2 regions of the Candidatus Njordibacter sp. Uisw_039 genome follow, and region 2 is predicted to be linked to the other one. Evidence: predicted binding sites of a transcription regulator. Region 2 holds the regulator's gene; the other holds the start of a gene.
What was found. The regulator LexA, encoded in region 2, represses DNA repair genes until DNA is damaged. The targets are predictions, from matches to a motif close to CTGTNTNNNNANACAG.
Positions count from the first base shown of each region.

Region 1: imuA (translesion DNA synthesis-associated protein ImuA) is a predicted target of LexA. The motif match lies at 2,749-2,764, and genes of this name have one in related genera.

Region 1 is NZ_CP159831.1:2,758,665-2,764,733, forward strand. Features, by position in the region: gene ABXT70_RS13225 (AEC family transporter) at 1-360, opposite strand, end outside; gene ABXT70_RS13230 (3-hydroxyacyl-CoA dehydrogenase NAD-binding domain-containing protein) at 516-1,517, opposite strand; gene ABXT70_RS13235 (3-keto-5-aminohexanoate cleavage protein) at 1,514-2,428, opposite strand; gene imuA (translesion DNA synthesis-associated protein ImuA) at 2,781-3,482, shown strand; gene ABXT70_RS13245 (Y-family DNA polymerase) at 3,486-4,892, shown strand; gene ABXT70_RS13250 (error-prone DNA polymerase) at 4,889-6,069, shown strand, end outside.
Region 2 is NZ_CP159831.1:1,135,430-1,141,498, reverse strand. Features, by position in the region: gene ABXT70_RS05385 (NAD(P)H-dependent glycerol-3-phosphate dehydrogenase) at 1-537, opposite strand, end outside; gene ABXT70_RS05380 (DEAD/DEAH box helicase) at 549-1,778, opposite strand; gene dinG (ATP-dependent DNA helicase DinG) at 1,890-4,019, opposite strand; gene lexA (transcriptional repressor LexA) at 4,198-4,806, shown strand; gene ABXT70_RS05365 (cell division inhibitor SulA) at 4,828-5,283, shown strand; gene ABXT70_RS05360 (M18 family aminopeptidase) at 5,291-6,069, opposite strand, start outside.

The DNA of each region.
Region 1 (6,069 bases), 1.4 Mb from region 2:
AGGCAGGCCAAACATATCAAACAACACTGCAAGACCAATAAACCCATTGTGACGCACACCACCTTGAACAATAGATGAGGTGGATGGCCCATCTTGACCGAGCAATCGAGCCACCACCACACAATAAATCAAAATTAATATGAGCGCCCCAATAAATATGGTGCACAAGGGCAAGAGCAATGCTGCATCAATAGTGGCGTTAGCTAAGGTGTGTACAATCAATACTGGGAATAACACCCAGTAAGATAGCTTTGAAATACCTTGCCAAAAACTGGCTTCTGTAAGGAGCTTTTTAGAGAGGCCATAGCCTAATAACATCACCAGCAGAATGGAACTGATAATAGGAAGAATCGTGTTCATTAAATAAGCCAGTACAGCGAGTGTATAACCCCATCATACCAGCAAGCACATGACTAACTAACAGTTTTTGCCGCATTAAGGTACAGCTTACAGTTTTTACAACTAAACCTAAGTAGTTACCAATATCTACACTCGACATGGTTAAACAAAATTGATTAACCTAACTGTTTTAGACGTTCATCATGTTGGTTCAATAACTCACCTACTCCCCAGTTATTGTCTTTTTGCACACGCATAATACCAATGAGATTTTTATCACGAATACGCTCTAGCTCGCGAATAGAATGATGCCCAGATTGCGCATCTGACTGCTCTGCAATGGTAGCAATGAGTTCGTCTGTAAGCTCCGGCACATCCATAAGTTTAGTCCACGGCCACTCTAAACAAGGTCCAAATTGAGCAATAAAATGCGCCATGCCTGCTTCACCACCAGCAATACGATAAGTTTCAAACAAACCCATTTGCGCCCAACGCAACCCAAAGCCATAACGGATGGCATCGTCTATTTCTGTGGTAGTGGCAATGCCATCTTTGATCATCCACAACCCTTCGCGCCATACAGCCTCTAAAAAGCGATCGGCAATATGGGCGTCAATTTCTTTACGTACATGCAACGGCTTCATGCCTACGCTGGTTAACAGCGCTTTAGCCTGCTCAATAATGTCTGCACCATTAGCTGGGCTAGGCACCAGTTCTACTAAAGGTAACAAGTACACCGGATTAAACGGGTGGGCCACCATGATTTGTTGTGGCCTTAGGGCATTCTCTTGTAATTGCGAAGGCTTAAAGCCTGAAGTAGATGAGCCGATAATAGCCGATTCAGTGCAGATAGCCTGCACTTGAGCAAACACCGCATGTTTGATCTCTAAACGTTCTGGCACGCTCTCTTGAATCCAATCGGCATTAGCCACAGCTTCTTCCAAACTGCCACAAAAGGTAAGTTTACCTTCCCGGGGCATCGCTACGTCGGCTAACTGAGGCAAAGCAGCACGGGCATTGTCTAGCACGGCATCCAATTTACGTTGGGCATCGGCTGCAGGATCATAAACATTGACGTCCCAACCGTGTAACAAAAACCTTGCTACCCAGCCACCACCTATGACACCACCACCTATACAAGCAGCTGTTTTATAGTCCTTATGTACCATATCGATCATGCTAAAGGAGCCCGTTTTTCTACTTTGATCAACTCACGCACCTGGGCTGGAGTCATCAATTTAGAACCCATATTAGTGGCAATGGTTACTGCCCGTTCAACTAACTGCGCGTTAGTCGCCAACACACCTTTTTCTAACCAAATATTATCTTCTAAACCAACACGAATATTACCCCCAGCCAACACCGCAGCTGCCACGTAATTCATCTGATTACGACCAATAGAAAAGGCCGACATAATCCATTCTTTAGGGACGTTATTAACCATGGCCATGAAGGTATTGAGATCGTCTGGCGCACCCCAAGGAACACCCATGCACAGTTGCACCATGACTGGCTCAGCCATTAAACCTTCCTCAACCAGTTTTTTAGCCAACCATAAGTGGCCCGTATCAAAAGCTTCAATTTCAATACGTGCACCCATCGCTGTCATCTTTTCTGCCATAGCCCGCAACATGCCAGGGGTGTTAGTCATGACGTAATCGGCTTCAGCAAAGTTCATGGTGCCACAGTCTAAGGTGCATATTTCTGGTTGACACTGGCGTACATGTTCTACACGCTCACTGGCCCCTGCCATATCTGTACTGGCTTCTTGCAAAGGCAATGGGTTCTCAGCATCACCAAACACCATGTCCCCGCCCATACCCGCGGTGAGGTTAAGCACTACGTCCACTTCAGAGGCGCGAATGCGTTCAGTCAGCTCTTTGTACAAATCCAAGCGGCGGCTTGGCGCACCTGTTTCGGGATCACGTACATGGCAATGTACCACTGCAGCACCGGCCTTAGCTGCATCAATGGCACTATTGGCGATTTGCTCTGGGCTGCGGGGCACATGGTGAGAGCGGTCTTGGGAACCGCCACTCCCTGTTACTGCACAGGTAATAAAAACATTTTGACTAGCTTGTAATGGCACGGTTAAGCTCCTCTATTAATTAACATCAATTGCATGGCGCAATGATGGCATTGCCCATACAGATTTAATTGATATTTTAGGAGCAATTATTATTTAATACCGAACAATCTATTGTCTTGTTGTTTTTTGCTAGTACAGATTTTGGGCTAGGGCGGGCTTACTTATGGGTGTAAAAAAATCAATCTGACCTTCGTTAATGGCTCCACCAAGGCCTTTAAGATTTTGAAGTCCCTATTTGAGCTGCACGAGAGTTCGAGCTAATGTTTTGAGGAGACTAAAGCAGCTTTTCCCTTGACCTGAGCCAAAAACATGTCAGAATACTGTATATATATACAGTATTTGTGATTTTACCATGGTTCTCTTACAACTCGAAAAAGAGCGCTTGGTCTGGCGAGCTCGGCAAGTGGCAGGGCCAGATCATCGCCGTCAAAGCAGCTTTTACCCTACCTTAGATGCACATCTACAAGGAGGCTGGCCCCACAGTGGGTTAGTGGAATTAGCCTGTGGCCCTGCAGGTATTGGTGAATTACGTTTGCTGTTACCTTTATTGGCCCAAGCTCAATCACGCTTACAAGTGTGGATCAATCCACCGGCAGAGTTAAATGGCCAAGCTTTAGCACAACATGGTATTGATCTAAGCCAAACTTTATTAATACGCTGCCAAAATCCCCAACAAGCCCTTTGGAGTGCCGAACAGAGCCTTAATAGTGGTTGTTGTAGCCACCTTATTTTGTGGGCACTTAGGTTAACGGCTCCCCAAGCTAAACGTTTACAAGTGTCTGCCAAAGACAACCAAGCCCTCATGTTTTGGTTACACTCTCAGGCCGAACCTAGCACCAGCGCTTTACCGGTTAGTGCACGTTTATCACTCGCCCCTGTAGCCACAGGGTTGCGCCTACAAATCTATAAATACCAAGGCCTGTGGCCACAACACCCATGCCAAGTAGATATGCATGAGCTTTGGCCATCTTTAGCAACACCTGGCCATTCATCCCCTCATCATGTCCCTGTACTGATGAACAACATTGTGGCACTGCCATCTAAACTGTGGTGATGTATGCAGTGGCTTTATTTATACTTTCCTAGCCTTCAACTAGATAGCCTTTTACATCAACAAGCTTATAACCAAGCCTGCGTTTTAGTTCATAAAAACGAGGTAGTGCAAACCAACCCAGAAGCACGCCAACTAGGCATAAAAATAGGCACAGGGTTAGCCCAAGCTGCACTTTTATGCGCTCAACTTAAAGTCATTGCCTACGAATCCAAACAAGAGCAGCGACTTCTAGCTCAACTTGCCCAGCGCTTGTATCAAACCAGCGCCACCTTATACCTTGATCCACCCCAAGGTTTGTTGTTACAAACCAGCGATATGCTAAGGTTATATAAGGGCCTTGCCCCTTACTGGCAACAGCTGCAGCAACCTCTTATGGAGCGCGGCTTACATTATCATTACGCCAGCGCTCACAGCCCCTTAGCTGCGCAGGTGCTGGCCCGCGCAGGCAACGATCGTTTATTAACAAACCAAGACGAAGCCACAAGATTGCTCAGCCAATTACCCATCCATCGCGCAGGTCTAGACCATAAACTATCCCTACAATTAGAGCGTCTTGGTCTTAATACCCTGGGTCAAGCTCAAGCATTACCTCGATCAGCACTAGGCCAACGGTTAGGCCAAACCCTAGTCACTTTTTTACAACAACTAGAGACCAGCAGCGCACCTAGCTGGCCTGCATACCAGCCCCCTGAACGCTTTCGTCAACGTTTAGAATTACTTTATGAAATTGAACACAGTACAGCGTTACGTTTTCCATTAAAACGTTTGTTAAGTGACCTAGAGGCATTTTTGGCTCCCCGACAACTACGGGTTGCAGGACTTAGTTTGGGCCTAGAGTACCAAGAACATGCCTCTGAACGATTACACATAGGCTGTAGCGATGGCGAGTACCGTGCAGAATCTTGGTTAGCTTTATCCATGCTGAGGCTGGAGCAGTTAAAACTACAGGCACCCATTATTGCCGTTAGCCTTAAAACCAAAGGGCAAATGCCATGGGCACCCTTGTCAGCACAGTTATTTGAGCCCCCAGGAGGAAAACTCACTGCAGGACAACTCATTAGTCGCTTACAAAGTAAGCTTGGAGACCATGCCGTACAACAAGTGTATTTGCAGGATGATCATCGCCCCGAACGAAGTTTCTACCAAGGGCTGCCCCAAAGTCATTACCAATCACAGCAAGCCACAAGAGCCCTACGCCCAAGTTTATTATTCACCCTACCCCAAGCCTTAAACCATAAGCCTGATCACCGTTGGTGTATCTTGTCTGGCCCTGAACGCATTCAAAGTGGTTGGTGGGATAACGTGAGTATTTGCCGTGACTACTTTATTGCTCGCAACCCCATAGGACAGGTGTGCTGGTTATTTCGCACGCCTAGGGAAGAGTGGTTTTTACATGGGTATTTCTCATGAGTACCGAGCCTGTCATCGATTATGCTGAGCTACATTGTTTAAGTAATTTTAGCTTTTTACGGGCTGCTTCCCACCCACAAGAATTACTCCAACAAGCAGATGCTTTAGGCTATAAAGCCCTTGCCCTCACGGACGAATGTTCAGTAGCAGGAGTAGTGCGAGCTTATCAGCATAAAAAGGATAATGATTTAAATATTAAACTCATTATTGGTAGTGAGTTTTTACTTAAACCCCATCAATCTGAGGCCCAAGAAAGCTTAGTAGTGTTGGCAAAAAATCGCCAAGGGTATGCTCAGTTATGCCAGCTCATTAGCCTTGCAAGGCGGCGTTGTGAAAAAGGTAAATACCAAGTTTATGGAGATGACTTCAATAACTTAAGTGAGTGCTTACTTATCTGGAACCCCGACCTCAACAGTACTAATGAGTTAGGAGAAAAATTAAGTAGCCAACATAAAGAACGCCTATGGATAGGCTGCCACCGACGTTTAAGCGCCTTAGATCAGAGCCTACACGCCCATTGTCAAACCATAGCTAAGGCTTACGATTTGCCCATAGTCGCCCTTGGTCAAGTAGTTATGCACAGCCCCGATCGACAAATGTTACACGACACACTCACCGCCATTCGTGTTGGTATGCCTGTACATGCCTGTGGCTATGCCTTACAAGCCAACCGCGAACATAGCCTGCGGCCGTTAGATAAAATTACCAAACTGTATCCGCTCCAATGGATACAAGCCAGTGTAACCATTGCCCAACAATGTAATTTTTGTTTATCAGAACTCAGTTATGAATACCCTGCCGAGCTGGTACCTAGTGGTTATGATGCCAACAGCTATTTGCACCATCTTGTAGAGCAAGGTAAAGGCATCCGTTTTCCCGCTGGGGTACCCCATGACATTGCCCTGATCATAGATAAAGAGCTTAGCCTTATTGCCTCAGAAGGTTATGCACACTTCTTTTTAACGGTGTACGACCTAGTTCAATTCGCTAAAAGCCAGCAAATCTTATATCAAGGCCGTGGCTCTTCCGCCAATTCTGTAGTGTGTTATTGCTTAGAAATCACTGCTGTAGACCCTCGCCAAATACAGGTGCTATTCGAGCGTTTTATTTCTAAAGAACGGGCCGAGCCGCCAGACATTGATGTGGATTTTGAGCATCAAAGGCGTGAAGAGATCAT
Region 2 (6,069 bases):
GCTAGCATACACACGAAAAAAATGGCACTGCAATATGTCCTGTACTTGCTGACGTAGAGCTTCGTTATCACTAGCAATTACAGTACCTGTTAAGTGTTTAGCTGCCACTTCTTTTGCCAAATTTGGACCGCTGATCACACCAATAGGGTTATCAGGAAAGTAGACTTCTAGCACCTGGCTCATCAATAAAAAGTTATCTGGTTCAATACCTTTTGCCGTCGTAACCAAGTATTGCTGTGGGTTGATGTAGGCTTTAGCGTGCTCTAGTAAGCCCCTAAAGGCTTTGCTTGGCACCGAAAATATAACCGTGTCTGCATTACTAATGCACAAACTGAGATCAGTGACGATTTCTAGGTCTGCATGCAAATCTAGCCCAGGCACGTAGCGAGAGTTAACACGTGTTTGACGCATTTCTTCGGCTAGGGCTTGGTCACGTAGCCACAGACGTACGGGGAACCCATTATGGGCGACAATATTAGCCAATACTGTGCCAAAACTACCGCCGCCAATCACAGCCACTCGATGTTGAAAATTCATTGAGATTCCTATTACACTAGCAATGCACTAGGTGTAGGCTCACAGTCTAAACGTTTCCCCAACATTATTTCTAGATCAGGGATTATAAAAGCATCGTCTTCGGAGGCAAAACTAATGGAAATTCCAGAGGCACCTGCACGGCCTGTGCGCCCAATACGGTGCACGTAGTCTTCTAACTCTTCTGGTAGGTCGTAGTTAAAAACATGGCTCACTCCATCCACATGAATGCCTCGGCCCGCCACATCTGTGGCCACTAAAATAGGCGTATCACCACTGCGGAATCGTTCTAAGGTTTTAACCCTTTTTACTTGTGCAACTTCACCCGACAAAAGTGCACTTTTTATGCCGTCTTTCTGCAATTTCTCGGCCAAATCCCGGGTAATGTGGCGCCGATTAGCAAAAACAATGGCACGTTCTACGCCCATAGTTTTTAGACAATTGAGTAACACTTTATATTTATCAGCACGGGCTACAGAGTAAAAACGTTGCTCAACAGTCGCCGAAGCCAGTTCATCTGACTCAATTTCTACATGCACTGGGTTAAAAGTCCATTGCTCCGCTAAGCGTAATATCTGCTCACTAAAGGTAGCACTAAATAACAAAGTTTGGCGATCTTCTTTGTTTGGCGTTTGGCGTAAAATTGCCCGCACATCGGGGATAAAGCCCATACTCAGCATACGATCTGCTTCGTCCAAAACAACCACCTCTACTTCACGCAGATTGACATGGCCTCGGCGACAGAAATCTAACAATCGACCCGGTGTAGCGACCATGATGTCGGTGTGCCGTTTTTGTAATTGCTTTTGCTGAGCTTCAAAATCCATCCCACCAACAAGTTGCTGTACGTTGACATCACAAAACCGGGTAAGGTCTTCAGCATCACTGGCGATTTGCATCACCAGCTCACGGGTTGGTGCAATAATCAGAGCTCTTGGGGTGCCTAAGCGACGTGGACCTTCAATAGGAAAGTCTAAAAAATCGGTAATCATACTGAGTAAAAAAGCGGCAGTTTTACCCGAGCCAGTCTGGGCTCTACCAGTAACGTCTTTTCCGTCCAAAGATTGCGGTAAGGTTAGTGCTTGTATGGGACTGCAATATTCATACCCCAGGGCTGCAACACCTTGCATAACTTGGTCAGGTAAGTCCAAATCATGAAAGCGTGTTTTACCTTCCTCTTGCGGGACGACAAAATCGTCCAGTGACCAGTTCTGATCAGTGGCTTTTGAATCATTTGATTTCAAGGTGAATTTCCATTGAGAGGCGAGCACGCCCTAGTAAGATAAACTACAACGAAGCAGTATAGAGAGTTTAAGGCCATTACACAAAACACCTTGATTAGCCTTAATGGCTTATTAATCAAACCGCCGTTCATAAGGCGGTAAGGCCTGCAAAAGTTGTTGACCATAACGTTTGCTGAGGATACGCTTATCCAAAATAGTAATACGGCCTTTGTCGTCTTCTTTACGTAACAAACGACCTGTGGCCTGGACCAACCTAACACTTGCTTCGGGCACCGACAGTTCAGCAAAACTGTTACCACCAGACTTCTCAATCCACTCAGCAAGGGCAGATGGTACTGGGCGATCTGGCACCGTAAATGGCAACCGCGTTATAACCACATGAGTTAAATAATCGCCAGGTAAATCGATGCCTTCTGCAAAACTTGCCAAGCCAAACAAAACACTGCCTTCACCGTCATCGATACGTTTTTTATGCTGATCCAATAAACGCTGTTTAGAAGACTCACCTTGTTGCAAGATCAGATCTTGCCACTGCTCTCCAATACCTTCAAATACCAACTGCATCACCCGCCGTGAGGTAAACAATACTAGGCTAGCTTCAGCTTTATTTAGCTGGGCTTTGAGGCCTATAATTAGATGATCTACAAACACGGCCTCAGGCCCTGGTTCAATCGCCTCTTTAGGTACACATATCTGCGACTTGGCAAAATCAAAGGGACTCGCAAGCGCTAGCATGGTGCTGTGTGGATTTATCCCTGCGTGAGTTATTAAGCGGTCAAAGCGACCAAGGGCGGTAAGCGTAGCGGAAGTTAATAAGGCGCCATAACAACGTTGCCATAAATTCTCCTGTAAAAGTTCAGCAGCCATTATTGGGCTTGCTGAGAGTTCTAAGTCTACCCGCTCTGCTGTTTGCCAATACTGTAACCAGCGCGCCATAGGCACCTCGCCCTCTTGGTCTACTTTGGCATAGGCTTGCCATAACCCAAGTTGCTGCTCAGCATTTTGTTGTAATACCCCAAACGCCGCTAGGTAGTTTTCAGCTTGATCTTTAGGCAAGCCATTTTGGTCTCCTTTAACAACATCATCCATCATTTCATGTAATGCACCCAAATCTCTAGCCAAGCGTGCACTACTTAAGCCCATATCATGGCAAATTTGAACTAATTCAGACGGAATTATACCCTGTGAAAAACGATAATTTTCTTGTTGCTGATAACCATCCTCTGGCCTAAACGCAGACTGGTCTAAAAATTGTTCTAAACTAACCAATTGCAGCTCTAGTCCTTGTACATGGTCTTGAACCTGCCCACTAAGCTGTGCACCCTTACCTCCACCCTGCCATTCCTTTAAAAACTTTTTTAAGCCAGAGCGCGTTTGTCCGTACCAGCGGCTAAGCTGGCGAATACCTTGTTGGTGGGTGAACTGCTTTAACGTTTTATCAGCCAAATGATGGCCTTCATCAAAAATATAAATAGTATCTTCTGGCGCTGGCAAAATAGCACCACCACCTAGGGCTAGGTCTGCCAAAACTAAGTCATGATTAGTAACAATGCAGTCGGCCTGTTCTAGGCCTTCTCTAGCTTTAAAGAATGGGCACTGACTAAAATGGCTGCAACGTCTATTAGTGCAGCCTTTGTGGTCCGTTGTGATGGGTCGCCAATGATCTTCTGCCAAAGGGTCTTTCCATGCATCGCGGTCGCCGTCCCATTGGTTGCTGCCAAGCTGCACCACCATATCTTTGTACAATACTTGCTGCTGACCATCTAGTTTGAGTGCCAACTCGTCCTCAAACAAAGCTTGCGTGGGGTCAATAGAAGCGTTTTGAGAGAGCGCTTGATCCAGCCTAGATACACATAAATATCGTCGCCGACCTTTAGCTAAACGAAAATCAAAATCATAGCCGCCGTGTTTCTTAAGCGCCGGTAGGTCCTTTTGGACAATTTGTTCCTGCAGGGCAATGGTGGCCGTAGCGATCACCAACTTTTTTTCTAATGCTTTAGCAATCGGCAAACACGCTACCATATAAGCTAAGGTCTTGCCCGTACCTGTGCCAGCCTCTACTAAGCAAACTGGGTTATCGTCGCTACGGTGGCCATCACCATCAGTTTTAATTGCCAAAAAATGGTTAGCCACGGTCGCTATCATCTGCTTTTGGCCCCAGCGAGGCCTTAACTTTAACTGCTTAACAAGCTGGCGATAAAGTTGTTGGATATGTGGTTTTACAGCAGCAGAATCAGACACGTAGAAAGCTCATAGTTAGCATCAAGTAATCGGCGATAAGAGTACACCATTTTTGCCACAAAAGCTGACAGTAAATAGGCTAACAAAAATAAAACTTGCCAGCGGCAATAATACTGGTATTATATACAGTAACTGTACAAACAACCAGCAGACTCACTTTGTGTTAGGAGCAAGTAATATGATTAAGTTGACCCCCCGCCAAGATCAGGTACTCGACTGCATTCGTAGCTATATTATCGACACAGGTTATCCGCCAACTCGAGCAGAAATCGCAAAGGAACTCGGCTTTAAATCACCAAATGCTGCGGAAGAACACATTAAAGCCCTCGCCCGAAAAGGTGCTATTGAAATCATACCAGGGGCTTCTCGTGGCATACGAGTACCAGATATGCATGAAGTCGACTTGGGCCTACCAATCATTGGTATGGTGGCAGCCGGTAGCCCACTGCTTGCGCAAGAACATATTAGCGACTATTGTGCCATCCCAGAAAACTTATTCTACCCAAAGGCAGACTATTTGCTTAAAGTTAGCGGTATGTCCATGAAAGACATAGGCATTTACGATGGCGATTTATTAGCTGTACACAAAACAGATCAAGCACGAAATGGACAAGTTGTGGTGGCGCGCCTTGATGATGAAGTCACTGTGAAACGTTTTCAACGCAACGGTAACCAAGTACAACTTATCGCAGAAAACCAAGATTTTTCACCTATTGATGTCGATCTTACGCAACAGCACTTAAGCATTGAAGGTTTGAGCGTTGGTGTTATCCGCCGCGGCAACTAGACGTAAAACAGGAGCAAAATTATGTGGCAGCAAGAGCAGCAAACCGACAATAGTATTGATGGTATTTTGGCTGAACATCAACTAGACCTATGGGCTCAAGAAGACCAAGCACATGTGCAGAATTTGAGCCACATCACAGAAATAATTATGCGTGGTGAGTCCTGGAACAATGTACAGATGTTATTGCCATTGCTTGCACAACTAAGCCACGATCAGCGTTGGTTGGCTTGGGTAGCACCCCCTAAGTTATTACCTAAAGCCCAACTAAAGGCTGCTGGGTTTGACTTGAATAAAATTATTTTATTAAAGCCTGATGCCCAGCACGACACTATGAGTCTTGCCCACCAAGCTCTAAAGAGTGGCACTTGTCATGCTGTTATTAGCTGGTTTGGCGCCCTTGCTGATGATCAACTTAATGACTTAGCCCAAGCCGCAGAGCTCGGCAATAGTCGCGCTTTTTTGATCAGGCACCAATAGTCCGGTACTAAACAGTCATCTCCGTTTCAAAAAACTTCTGTAGTAATTTGTGGGTAGTCTGCGCATCGTCACTGCCCGCAAGTTCGCGGATGGAGTGCATTGCAAAAGTAGGCACACCCAAGTCCAGAGTCCGCACACCTAGTTGAGCTGCAGTAATTGGCCCGATAGTGCTGCCGCAACCCATATCACTGCGCACCACAAAGGTTTGGATTGGCAAATCCACTTGTGCAGCCAACTCTTTCACCATTGCACTGGTGACCGCATTGGTAGCATAGCGCTGGTTTGCGTTGACCTTAATCACTGGCCCCTGATTTAACTTAGGCCCATGTTGGTTGTCGTGTTTATTGGTAAAATTAGGATGTACCCCATGAGCATTGTCTGCGGAAATAAAAGTGGACGCATTTAATACTTGATGCAACAGTTCAGCCGTTGGATAAATACGCTGCAACACAGACATTAAGAAACTACCCTGAGCGCCTTCTGCCGACTGACTTCCCACTTCTTCGTGGTCATTACAGATTAATAACATGCCTTGATCCGTTTGAGCACCAATCATTGCTGTTAACCCTATATAACAACTCAACAAATTATCTAACCGAGCAGCTGCCAAAAATTCTTGCTTTATTCCCACTAAGGCAGGGGCCTGAAAGTCGTAAAAACTCAACTCATAATCAATCACCTGATTAACTTTGTGACCATTAGCCTTTAACTCATCTGCAAGCAGCGAACGCAGGCTAAAATCATCACCCAGTGATTGGCCTAATAGAACTGGCAAATCTGTTTGTG